DNA from 3 places in the Exiguobacterium sp. s34 genome. Region 3 is predicted to be linked to each of the others. Evidence: riboswitches for the same ligand, from Rfam matches in the RefSeq annotation. Region 3 holds a riboswitch; each other region holds the start of a gene.
What was found. A riboswitch is a leader RNA that binds a small molecule or an ion and turns the genes downstream of it on or off. The one in region 3 is predicted to bind thiamine pyrophosphate.
Positions count from the first base shown of each region.

Region 1 (4,183 bases), on a different contig from region 3:
TCAGGAATATTCGGGGTCACGACCGTCGCATGTGGCAACAGTTTCGTACGAAGTGCTTCGATTGCATTCTCCTGCAACAAAGAAGCGCCCCCTTTAGCCACCATGACAGGATCGACGACGACATGCTCGAACCGATGGCGTTCAAGCGCTTTTGCCACCGCTTCAATTCGCTCCGCATCTACCAACATTCCCGTCTTACATGCCGTAATGTTAAAATCGTCAGTTACCGCATCGATTTGCCCAATGATCATTTCCGTGGAAATCGCTTCAATCCCATGAACACCAAGTGTGTTTTGAGCCGTGATCGCAGTCAGCACACTCGTCCCGAACGCACCGAGCTCTTGAAACGTTTTTAAATCAGCTTGAATCCCGGCGCCTCCCCCTGAGTCAGATCCAGCAATCGTCAATACTTGCGGTCTCATGATGTCGACACCTCGATTCGATTCGTCGGGATTGTATGTTGCGTCAATTGATGAAGGGCATTTAAGAAGTGAATCGGAAAATCTCCTGGTCCTTCTGCCCGTTCACTCGCCAACTCCCCGCAATAGGCATATCCCGACACGGCTGTCACCGTCGCCTTTAGGGCGTTCTTCTCGACCGCTAGACATGCTCCGACGACCGCACTGAGTAGACAGCCTGTACCGGTCGTCTCGGTCATTCGTTTTGTTCCGCCATGGACTTCTATGACGACACTTCCATCACTGACCAGATCTTCTTTTCCGGTCACCGCCACGACACATCCATAGCGTTTCGCCGCTTCGAGCGCCAATTGGCGTGGTTCACACGCCCCGTCCCCCGCATCGACACCACGTGCTGCCCAATCGACGCCGACCAATGTGGCAATTTCTCCTGCATTCCCACGAATGACCGACACGCGGACGTGACGAAGGATACGCTCGACGACATCTCGACGAAATGACGTTGCCCCGACACCGACCGGGTCGAGCACGACCGGACATCCCGCTTCATTTGCAGCTTGCCCTGCACGAATCATCGTCGCTTCGGTCATCGTACCGAGTGTCCCGATGTTGAGTACGAGCGCATCGCTCACGAATGTCATCTCTGCCACTTCCTCAATCGCGTCTGCCATCACCGGGGAGGCACCGATGGCGAGCAGTCCATTCGCCGAAAAATTGGCGACGACCGTGTTTGTGATGTTGTGAATTAACGGCGCCTGCTTTCGAATCTCACTCCAAATCTCATGTCTCATTGGTTGACCTCCTGTGACAACGTCCATGACTCTAGTGTCCATGCCATTTCCCAGAAGGCGACTTCGTAGTAACAACTCTTCAAGAAGAGTTTCGTATAACGAAGCCGCTCTTCTTCTGTCGCTTGTCCGGCTAATTCATCCAATCGATCAATCTGTTCTTCTACCAGCTCACGGAACCATTCCGAACCGTACGTCGCAATCCAAGCCGAATAAATCGGATGATCGGGTCGCTTATCTTTCAAGCGTTCACCAATCTCGTAATAAACCCAGTAACATGGAAGGATTGACGCCAATACATCACCGAGTGTCGGTCCTGCCTGTTGCATGTGAAGGGCATACGCATAAGCGGTCGGTGCCGGCTCGAATGTCGCAAGTTCCACGTCTGTCACGTTGAGCATCGTAAAGAACTCACGATGAAGTGAGAGTTCCGCCTCAATCGTGTGCAACGCATGCGTCAAAAAGCGGCTCGATAGTTCCATCGTTGGTGCGAGCGTCGCTCCTTTCGCCTGTACTTTCGAAAACTGATTCAAATAGTAAGAGTCTTGCATGACGTAATGTCTGAACTTCTTCTCGTCGAGCGTCCCTTCCCCGAGTGAACGGACGAACGGATGATGGAAGCTTGCTTCAAACAATCCATCTGCCTCCTGACGTAAGTGATCTGTAAATTTCATAGTAACTCCCCCTTATAACAGATAAAAAGACGCCGCCTCCCATAACGGAAGCGGCGTCTCGAACAGTCATATCTAGGTGAAGCCATATGATTCGTCTCGCCCACTTCCCTACGCTAGCTTGAACTAGATCAGGTTCGAAGGGTCTGGACCATGTCCATCTCAGCCGCGTGGCGCGACTCCCCTAGTGGCAAACATTATGAAATTCAGTCGTCTTCGACCACATTCTATCAATCTTTTTACCAATTGAAAACCTTTTCCTGTTTGGGCGGTCAACAATTTAAGCTGTTTCTAGCGTCCTGTGATCAGTAAGAACATATTAAATGCGACGAGACCAAGAGGCAACATCGCCACCAAAATAATCGGCCATTTCTTTAAACGAATACCGACAAAAAGGACAAGACTTCCGACTAAAAGGGCAATAAATGTCGTATATGGGTTCATGAAAAAACGCTCCTTTCTCTATAAGGAGCGTTTCCCGGCTCTCGGCCTCATTAATCGTTCGAATGTCGAAGTGTTGCACATGCGGCACGGACACGTCTCGCTTCTTCTTCTCGGAACACGAAGTCGCCTTGTTCGGCGACGCGTTGCGCGCAAAAGAAGAAGAGCGATTGCAAGCGGTCATGCGTATCTTCAATCGCACTCAGCTCAGCGGAAGCATATGTTGCCGTAAGCATCTCCCACAACTCTTCCGGCAAGTGGTCGCGCATCCCATCACCTGACTTCCCGAGATTTACGGAGAACTCCGTCGCATAACCGATATTCCATTCCATCATCTGACGGAGCATATTCCGCATGATATCGAGGTGATCGAGCGCATATAGCACCTGATGCCGTTTGATGCCTTTAACGACATAGAGCGACACCCACCAAAACTCATTCCAGCAAGCCGCATACTCGTCAGCAGATGGACGTGTTACGCGATATGTGGTGTCCGAAGGCGTAACGTCCGGATGATGATCTCGGTCGAATACGATTTGACTGAGCGAGTCCGTTTCGAGCATGGCTTCTACTTGATCCACACTCCGAATCGTCAAATCGATCCGATGTCCGTCCACATATTGCACCAAGAATGTCACATGTCGTTTCGGGTCAATCGTTTCAGGCATCTGCATAATCAAAATATCCCCAAACGTGTCCATCCATGAGGAATCGGCCACAACCGCTTGGACATCTTCCACATAAAAAGCAAGGTCGACATCCTGATATGCGTCTGGCTGGATATTCGGATTGACGAGTGAGCCGTTCAACACGACCGTCCGGATGTGTTCACGTTCTTTTGCGAACGCAATCAACTGCTCGATGATTTGTTCTGGTTTCATTCTACAATCGCCCCCAATGAGCGCGCGACTTGAATTGCCTGCATCGCGTCTAGTTTTGTTTGTTGCAATGTTACGTTCGAAAAATCAACCCCGTCGACGAGCGCGCCTCTAAAGTCGGCACCACGACACACCGCGTGTTGAAGCGTCGCCCGAGTCAAGTCCGTCTGTTGCCAGACTGTCTCGGTCAAGTCAGATCCATACAGATCGGCCTCGACCAATCGAACGTGGGACCAGTCCATTTTCTTGAGCGACACGTGGCGTAGGTTGACGAACGACCAGTCCCCTTCCGTGACACGAACACCTTCAAACTGACTTTCTTCAAAAGACGATCCGGTCATTTTACATTGTTCAAATTCGCTCGTGAACAAGTTGGCACCATGGAATTGACAGTTCAGAAACGAGCTCCCGACATGACGGGACGCATTCCATTTCGAGTCCGTGAAATCACAGTTGATGAACTGACAGCGCTCCGTTTGTAGCTCAGTCGCATCGACGTACGTAAAGCGACAGTTCTCGAACGTGACATGTGACAACACTTCGTCGCGGAGTGTCACGTCACGGAAATCTTCATCTCGATATTGTGTATGTGATTGAAACATCATATCCCTCCTTCAGGTATACTAGAACAGATTACAAAGATTGGAAGTGATACAGATGGACCTCGTATTTCCGACTGAACAAGGAGTCTTCAATTATCGCGTTGCCGGTATTTTTGTGAAAGACGGACACGTATTGATTCACCGAAACATCCGGGATGACTTTTGGGCATTACCCGGTGGTCGCGTGACGCTCGGTGAAGAAGCTGCAACCGCACTCGCACGCGAGCTTCATGAAGAGCTGAACATGCAGGTGACCGATACTTCATTCGCCTTTGTGCACGAGAACTTGTTTACGTACAACGATCAACCGTTTCATGAGATTGGACTGTACTTTTATGTAGACGGTGACCTCCCGCTCCAAGACGGAGACTTTTACGGACCTGA
Region 1 covers NZ_JACSKE010000001.1:652,450-656,632, forward strand. Annotated here, with positions in the region: gene thiD (bifunctional hydroxymethylpyrimidine kinase/phosphomethylpyrimidine kinase) at 1-422, opposite strand, end outside; gene thiM (hydroxyethylthiazole kinase) at 419-1,210, opposite strand; gene tenA (thiaminase II) at 1,207-1,881, opposite strand; TPP riboswitch at 1,970-2,074, opposite strand; gene KNO87_RS03240 (hypothetical protein) at 2,170-2,322, opposite strand; gene KNO87_RS03245 (aminoglycoside 6-adenylyltransferase) at 2,373-3,200, opposite strand; gene KNO87_RS03250 (pentapeptide repeat-containing protein) at 3,197-3,799, opposite strand; gene KNO87_RS03255 (NUDIX hydrolase) at 3,855-4,183, shown strand, end outside.
Region 1: another riboswitch for thiamine pyrophosphate. It lies ahead of tenA (thiaminase II); the one in region 3 lies ahead of KNO87_RS08060 (YkoF family thiamine/hydroxymethylpyrimidine-binding protein).

Region 2 (4,183 bases), on a different contig from region 3:
CGACCCGGGAACGGAGCTCACGGTGATTGTATCGGAAGGCGTCGAACCGACCGATATCTCGATTGAACGTGAAGTGAGTGTTGAAGTCGAGCAACCGGATAAGGATAAGAAGCCGAAAGCGGTCGAAGTCGTCATTCGTACGGTTGACGCACGTGGTGAAATTGAGGTACTTCGTGATCAAATCACAGAGACGACAACGTACTCGTACACGCTAGTCATTGCCCCTGACGAAGTCGGGACAGCAACGATTGAAGTTGATGGTGAGATTGTTCGAACGGATTCAGTCACATATGCGCAAGCCGAAGAGGCACAATAAAGAGGTGACGGTGTCGTCACCTCTTTTTTAAAAGGAGGTAGTCATAATGAAAGGAACAATCATTCGTCTTCAAGGCGGGTTTTATGATGTGATGACCGAGGCGAACCAAGAGATTCGTTGTCGGGCAAGAGGGAATTTTCGAAAACGCAATATCTCACCTGTCGTCGGCGACGATGTGGTGATTCAAGATCAAGAAGATGGGACCGGCTATATTCTTGAAGTGGAAGAGCGCCAAAACCATCTCGTTCGGCCACCGATTGCGAATATTGATCAAGCGTTCCTCCTCTTTTCAGTTAAGGAACCAGCGTTTTCCTATCATTTGCTTGACCGTTTTCTCATTCTCATTGAATCGAAGCAAATTCATCCAATCATCGTATTGACGAAGATGGACTTGCTCGATGAAGGTGAAGTCGAACCGATTCAAGTGGCGATTGCTCGCTATCGGGCGATTGGGTATGACGTGATCGAAACGTCGACGGAGCATGGGCACGGTGTTGATGAAGTGCGCAGTCTATTCAAGGGAAAAACGAGCGTCTTCGCCGGTCAGACCGGTGTCGGGAAAAGTTCGTTACTCAATGCAGTCGCGCCAGAACTCGAGTTGGCGACAGGTGCAATCTCGAAATCGCTCGGACGAGGAAAACATACGACACGTCACGTGACGTTAATCCAATTGGCGGATGGTCTCGTTGCCGATACACCGGGTTTTTCAAGTCTAGAGTTTCCTCAGGAACTTGAGACAGATGAGCTCAGATGGTGCTTCCCCGAATTCGTGGAACGCCATGACGATTGTAAGTTCCGGGGATGTGTCCACGTTAATGAACCAGGATGTGCCATTAAACAAGCGGTTGAAAATGGCGAAATTGCTTCAACAAGGTACGAAAATTATGTTACCTTTATGGAGGAGTTAAACGATCGAAAACGGAGGTATTGACAGATGATTAAAATTGCACCATCTATTTTAGCTGCCGATTTTGCCAACTTGGAAGCTGAAGTAAAAGCCGTTCAAGAAGCAGGGGCTGACTATATCCATTTTGACGTGATGGACGGGCAATTCGTACCAAACATCTCGATTGGTTTACCTGTTCTCGCGAGCTTGCGTAAAAAATCAGACATGGTACTCGATGTACATTTGATGATTGACCAACCAGAACGCTACGTTGAAGATTTCGTGAAAGCCGGTGCGGACATCGTAACCGTACACGTGGAAGCGACGAATCATTTGCATCGTGTCTTACAGCAAATCAAAGCGGCAGGTGCGAAATGTGGGGTCGTCTTAAACCCACATACACCACTTTCGACGATTGAACACGTACTCACGGACGTCGATATGGTGTTGCTCATGACGGTCAACCCAGGATTCGGGGGTCAGGCGTTTATTGAATCGGTCGTGCCAAAAATTTCAGCGCTTAGCCAACTTCGTCAAGACCATCAACTTGATTTTGAGATTGAAATCGATGGTGGTGTGAACGCAGAAACGGCAAAACGTTGCATCGATGCTGGAGCTGATGTGCTTGTGGCAGGATCAGCCATCTATAGTCAATCGGATTATAAAGCAGCCATCGATAGCATTCGTGGCGCATCTCGTGTATAATCGACGGTAGAACAACAAGATAGAGTCGCAAGGGGTGTCACATCATGTGGCTGAGAGGCATACGCTAACCCTTTGAACCTGTTCCGTTCACACGGACGTAGGGATGTGGCGAAAATGCACGTTGCGAATTCAAGCAGCATGGCGTTTACGTCATGCTGCTTTTTGTCGTTCAAACAAATAAAGGAGGAAGAAGGATGAAATCACGTTTCAAATTACAAGCGCTCATTGAAATTTCATTGTTTGCGGCGCTCGGGCTTATTTTTGATTTGCTCATTCCATATCGTTTACCACAAGGTGGGTCTATCAGTTTAGCGATGCTCCCGATCTTTGTCATGGCGTTCCGTCACGGGCTGAAGGGTGGTCTTGCGACAGGCGCGCTCGTCGGGACACTTCAACTCTTGTTCGGAGCATACATTTTCACACCTGTACAATTCTTGCTCGACTATACGGTCGCATATGGCCTCGTCGGTATGGCCGGGGTATTCGCAGGGCGAGTGAAACATGCTGCGAGTCAAGGTGCGACAAAGACGCTTGCCATCTATTTAGTGCTCGGGGCATTGCTCGGGTCGATGTTACGATACGCAGCGCACGTCATCTCGGGTATCGTCTTCTTCGCTGAATACGCAGAAGGTCCGGTCGTGGCCTACTCGCTCGGATATAACGCCACGTATATGCTCCCATCCTTTGTCATCTCGGCCATCGTGTTAGTACTTCTCTTCACGACAGCACCACGTTTCACGCGTGTGGCGACACGGGATATCCGTCAATGAACGTACTAATCGTCGCGGCGAGTCCGGCACCTATTCCGGACTTACCGCGTGATGCCGATTTTGTGATTGGTGTGGATGGTGGATATCAAAGACTGTTAGATGAAGGAGTTGTACCAGACGTCGTGGTGGGAGATTTTGATTCGTTCGATGGGACACCACCTGATCAAGCGTTACGCTATCCTTCGGAGAAAGATGTGACAGACTTAGAAATTGCATTGGAGTTAGCAAGAGAACGGGGAGCAACACGAATCGATGTGTATGGGGCTCTCGGGGGACGGATCGATATGACGTTTGCGAATGTAGGCTTACTGGAGTCCTATCCGGAGATGCACCTTCATGATGAAGGGCAAACGGTCTATCTTGTAAGAATAGGAGACTATACGATTCCGAAACGGGACGGTCACTATTTGTCCTTCATGCCATGGAAGACAGCTACGATTTCCATTAAAGATGTCAAATATCCACTTGACCATCATGACGTGACGAGCGGAGAGGCGCTGACGATCTCAAATGAATGGTCTACGGATTCTGCCCGGTTGACGGTCCATCAAGGGACCGTTCTCGTCATGATTGTCAAAAAATGAGCACAAAAAAATCCCATCGGCGAATGCCGCTGGGATTTATTCGTTCGTGTATAAGTATTATACGCGTTCAACGAGACCTGATTTAAGTGCGCGAGCTGAAACCCAAACGCGTTTCGGTTTACCGTCAACGAGAATACGAACTTTTTGTACGTTTACACCCCAAGTACGTTTTGTCTTGTTGAGTGCGTGCGAACGGTTGTTACCTGATTTAGGTGATTTACCTGTTACGTAGCATTTACGTGCCATGCGTTTCCCCTCCTTTTTTATGTGGGTTCGTCCTAATAGACACTCGTTTATATTAGCACGGCTTTTTTCCCGATGCAACTAGAAAATCGTACCATGACAAGAAAAAAACTTGACATTACTCTCAAGGATTTGAATAATGAATGAGGTTATCGCGTTAATTGACCGAGTTTCTGGAGCAGGTTCTTTTAATAACTAGGTACTTATTGTAGAATGTACATTAGGAATCATTCCGAATAAAGGAGGCTACTCCATATGGCAATTGAAATGAAGACAACATATGGCAATATTGACATCACAAGTGACGTCATCGCGACACTCGCAGGTGGTGCAGCGATGGAATGCTTCGGTGTGGTCGGCATGGCTTCACAAGCACAATTGAAAGACGGCATTGCTGAATTGTTAAAACGTGAAAATTACGCGCGTGGTGTCGTCGTACGTCAAGAAGACGAAGACGTACATATCGACATGCACATCATTGTAAGCTACGGGACGAAAGTATCTGAAGTCGCATACAACGTGCAGAGCCGAGTCAAGTATACGCTCGGAGAAACTTTAGGATTAAACGTTTCGTCGGTAAATATATTCGTTCAAGGCGTTCGTCTGACGAATGACTGACGAAAACGGAGGAGGATTTGGTGTGGGTTTAAAACGTTTAGATGGATTGGCGCTCTCAAAC
Region 2 covers NZ_JACSKE010000002.1:192,450-196,632, reverse strand. Annotated here, with positions in the region: gene pknB (Stk1 family PASTA domain-containing Ser/Thr kinase) at 1-316, shown strand, start outside; gene rsgA (ribosome small subunit-dependent GTPase A) at 360-1,247, shown strand; gene rpe (ribulose-phosphate 3-epimerase) at 1,251-1,907, shown strand; TPP riboswitch at 1,928-2,028, shown strand; gene thiT (energy-coupled thiamine transporter ThiT) at 2,102-2,677, shown strand; gene KNO87_RS04640 (thiamine diphosphokinase) at 2,674-3,261, shown strand; gene rpmB (50S ribosomal protein L28) at 3,319-3,507, opposite strand; gene KNO87_RS04630 (Asp23/Gls24 family envelope stress response protein) at 3,760-4,122, shown strand; gene KNO87_RS04625 (DAK2 domain-containing protein) at 4,145-4,183, shown strand, end outside.
Region 2: another riboswitch for thiamine pyrophosphate. It lies ahead of thiT (energy-coupled thiamine transporter ThiT); the one in region 3 lies ahead of KNO87_RS08060 (YkoF family thiamine/hydroxymethylpyrimidine-binding protein).

Region 3 (4,183 bases):
AAAAGACGGGATTTATGAATGGGATGAAATCAATCGGGAGCTAAATAAAATTGTCGAATTGGATGATCCCGACGGTCGATTACGTTTTAATGATGGGAAAGCCGATCCATATGGTCGTATTTTTGCGGGCACACTCCACCTCGAAGATGAAGAAAATCAAGCGACATTGTATCGGGTCGATCGTGATGGAACGACTACATCATTGATGGATGAGTTGACGCTTTCGAACGGATTGACGTGGTCTCCTGACCATTCCGTTTTTTATCATATCGATACACCGACTGAAAAAATCCGGAAGTATGATTTTGATTTGAAGACAGGAACAATTTCGAACGGAGAGGTCGTCATCGATTTTTCGGAGGAAGAAGGTTTTCCTGACGGGATGACGTCCGATTCTGAAGGTTGTCTATGGATTGCGCATTACGCGGGTGGAAGAGTATCGCGGTGGGACCCGTCAACAGGCAAAAAGTTACTTGAAGTCCATGTTCCCGCACCAAATGTCACTTCATGTGCCTTTATCGGAGATGGACTCAATCGATTAGCTATCACGACGGCTCGTGAAGGAATGGATGAGGAGGCGCTTTCTGAATATCCGGAAGCGGGATCGGTATTTATCATCGACACAGAAGTGAAAGGGATGCCATTGTATCGTTTCGGTCGCTGAGGAGGAAGTACGATGGTGAAACGACTGTTAGTTCGAGCTGGAATTGGGTTGGCAGTTGCTGCAGCGGTCAAGATTGGGATTCAAAAGTTACAAGAAAATCGAACGCGTGAAGAAGATCATTCGTATCTCGATCCGAAGTGGGATGAAGTGCCAAGTATTGATTCGGATAAAGATGAGGATGAGGTCGGATTGACTCAACTCGATTCGATTTATCGGGCTGAATGGCAGGCGAATGCTTATCCACGCTCGGAGGCAGAACGAAAAGCATTGGAAGAATAATTGTATGTTCTTCAAAAACACGTCCATGTGGCGTGTTTTTTATTGACAAAAGTAAGGAACGACTCCATTATACAAAGAGTAATGATTACGATTTAATGGAGGTCCATCATGAAACGAATTCCAATTACAGTACTTTCGGGTTATCTCGGTAGCGGGAAGACGACACTGCTCAACCACATCTTACATAACCGAGAACATAAAAAATATGCGGTCATCGTGAATGATATGAGCGAGTTGAATATCGACGAGAAGCTGATTGATCAGGGCGGGTTCTCGCGGACCGATGAAAAGCTAGTCGAACTCTCGAACGGGTGTATCTGTTGCACGCTGCGGGAAGATTTGTTGACGGCTGTCTATGACTTAACAAAAGACCGTGAGCTCGACGGGATCATCATCGAGTCATCAGGAATCTCTGAACCGATTCCTGTCGCGCAGACATTCACGTATGCCGATGACGCTCTTGGGATTGATTTGACGAGCCGTGTGTACATCGATGCGATGGTCACGGTCGTCGATGCGTACCGTTTCTTCAAAGATTTCAATTCTGGTGAATCGCTCATGGAGCGTCAACAAGCCGTCGACACCGGTGACGTCCGTGAAGTAGTCGATTTGCTCGTCGACCAAGTCGAATTTGCGGATATCATCGTATTGAATAAGGCGGACCGTGTGTCCGAAGGGGAACTACAGGAGATGAAGGGGTTACTCCAAACACTGAACCCGAGTGCGAGATTGTTGACGTCGACATACTCGAACGTCGCGTTAGAAGACCTTCTAGACGTCCAGTTATTCGATTTTGATCAGGCGATGCGCGCTGCAGGGTGGATCCAAGAACTCGAGTCGGAAGAACATACGCCGGAAACGGAAGAGTATGGTATCAGCTCATTTGTCTACCGGCGCCGTCGACCGTTCCACCCTGAACGTTTGATGCACTGGATGGAACATTATCCAGAAGAAATCGTCCGTGCAAAAGGATTTTTATGGATTGCGACAAGAAACGACCTCGCTTGTCTGTTTTCACAGGCAGGGTATGCATCAACGCTCGAACATGCAGGTCGTTGGCTTGCGACGTTACCTGCAAGTGAACGTGAGGAGATGTTTGCAGCTGAACCTGAGCTTCGTGAGGATTACATCGAGCCATACGGGGATCGGCAAAACGAGTTGGTGCTCATCGGTCAACGAATGGAACGGGAAGCGGTTGAGCAATCGCTTGATGCCTGTTTATTGACGGACGAAGAGATGTCGTCATCGTGGGATACGTTCCATGACCCACTTCCGGGTTCAGGTCATCTCGTCACATATTCAGATTGACCGTTTACAAAAGATTGAAACATCGCTATACTGTGACTGCATAAGTAACCGCATATCAATGACTGCACTAGGGGTGCTTCGGCTGAGATGAGAGCATGGCTCCGATCCCTTATAACTCGATCCAGGTAATACTGGCGTGAGGAAGTGCGGCACTTTCTCTATGCAAGTTTGTATAGATTTTGTTGCTGCATTCTCATGAATGCGGCTTTTTTTATGCAAACACATTTAGAGGGGGAAACAAAATGAATGAATCATGTGGTACGAGCCCAATCGTCGGGTTTCGATTCACACTGAGCCCGATGACAGACGACTTCGTCGGAACAATCAAAGGTGCACTAAAACGAACGGATCTATCAGGCGTGTGGCGCCATACGGACGATGTGTCGACGGTTATCCGTGGGCGAGCCGAGCATGTATTTGACGTCGCCCGAACAGTTTTGAGTTTTGCCTCAGAGGAAGGAAAGCATGTTTCGATGAGCGGAACGTTCTCCGTTGGATGTCCGGGAGATTCGATTGGGGATGAAGCGCTCGAGGCACCGCCACAACCACTGAACGGATCCTCAAGAGAACAGTATGTCTCTTCACAGTTCGCACTTTATCCGATGGGTACTGAACATTACATGGAGCTCATCTACGAGGAAATCGAGCAAGCGAAACAGGTCGGTGTCTATAATGACTCTATGCACTATGCGTCAGGTATTCATGGGAATTTGGATGATGTGTTCTCGTATTACGAGGCGGCGTTCAAACGGACGCGCGAGAAGAATCAACATGTCGTCATGACGGTGACGTTCAGCGTGAACAGTCCGTCACACGGAGGTCGACATGCTTAAATCGTGGAAATTAAAAGAAGTCGTCCTCGTCTCCGTATTGTCTGTCGTCTTTGCCGTCGTCTACTTATTGTTCGTCCATATTGGGAACTTATGGGCAGGATTGATCGGACCGATCGCCTACGAGTGGATCTTCGGTATCTGGTTCATCGTGTCGATCATCTCGGCGTACATCATCCGGAAGCCTGGTGCCGCCTTCATCTCAGAAGTGATGGCTGCGACAATCGAGATGTTGATTGGAAACGCGATTGGACCGCGCATCATCTTGGTCGGAATCGTTCAAGGTTTAGGAGCGGAAGCTGTCTTTGCGATGACGGGTTACCGCCGCTATGAGCTGTGGGTACTCATGCTTGCAGGATTCGGGTCCGCCGTCACGAGTTTCGTCTATACATATTTCATGAGTGGGTTCGCGATGCTAGAACCTGGTTATGTGGCGACGATGTTCGGACTTCGAGCTGTCAGTGGGATGGTTATCGCAGGAATCGGAGGAAAGTTACTTAGTGATTTGTTGCTAAAGACAGGTTCCCTTCGCGGCTATGCGATTTCACGAAGTGGGAACGTCCATGGTTGAGACCGAATCACTCCACTTTCAATTCCCAGAGAGTTTAGATGCGATTCTTGAAGATGTCACCGTATCGATCCGACCAGGTCGTACGATGTTAAGTGGAGCGAGCGGGAGCGGGAAGTCGACCTTTCTTGCGCTATGCAACCGTCTCTTCCCCGAGAATTGTGACGGCATTCTCCAAGGTAGACTCAAACTGTTCGGGAGGTTGCACGACGATTATGTACCAGGCGAAATCAATCAACGTGTCGGGACGGTGTTCCAAGATCCGGACACGCAATTTGTCATGGAGCGTGTGGATGAAGAACTCATCTTCACGCTTGAGAACTTGTCGACACCTATCTCAGAAATCGAACGACGCGTGACGGAGATCCTCGAATCATTACAGTTAAGTGCCTATCGAACCCGTGAAATCGATTCGTTATCAGGTGGGGAGAAACAGCGAATCGCCGTCGCATGTGCTTTAGTCGGAAGACCTGAATGGCTGCTGCTCGATGAACCGTTGACTCATCTTGACCCGGTGACCGCGTACGAATTTGT
Region 3 covers NZ_JACSKE010000003.1:215,956-220,138, forward strand. Annotated here, with positions in the region: gene KNO87_RS08045 (SMP-30/gluconolactonase/LRE family protein) at 1-664, shown strand, start outside; gene KNO87_RS08050 (hypothetical protein) at 677-943, shown strand; gene KNO87_RS08055 (GTP-binding protein) at 1,052-2,251, shown strand; TPP riboswitch at 2,311-2,411, shown strand; gene KNO87_RS08060 (YkoF family thiamine/hydroxymethylpyrimidine-binding protein) at 2,494-3,084, shown strand; gene KNO87_RS08065 (ECF transporter S component) at 3,077-3,652, shown strand; gene KNO87_RS08070 (ABC transporter ATP-binding protein) at 3,645-4,183, shown strand, end outside.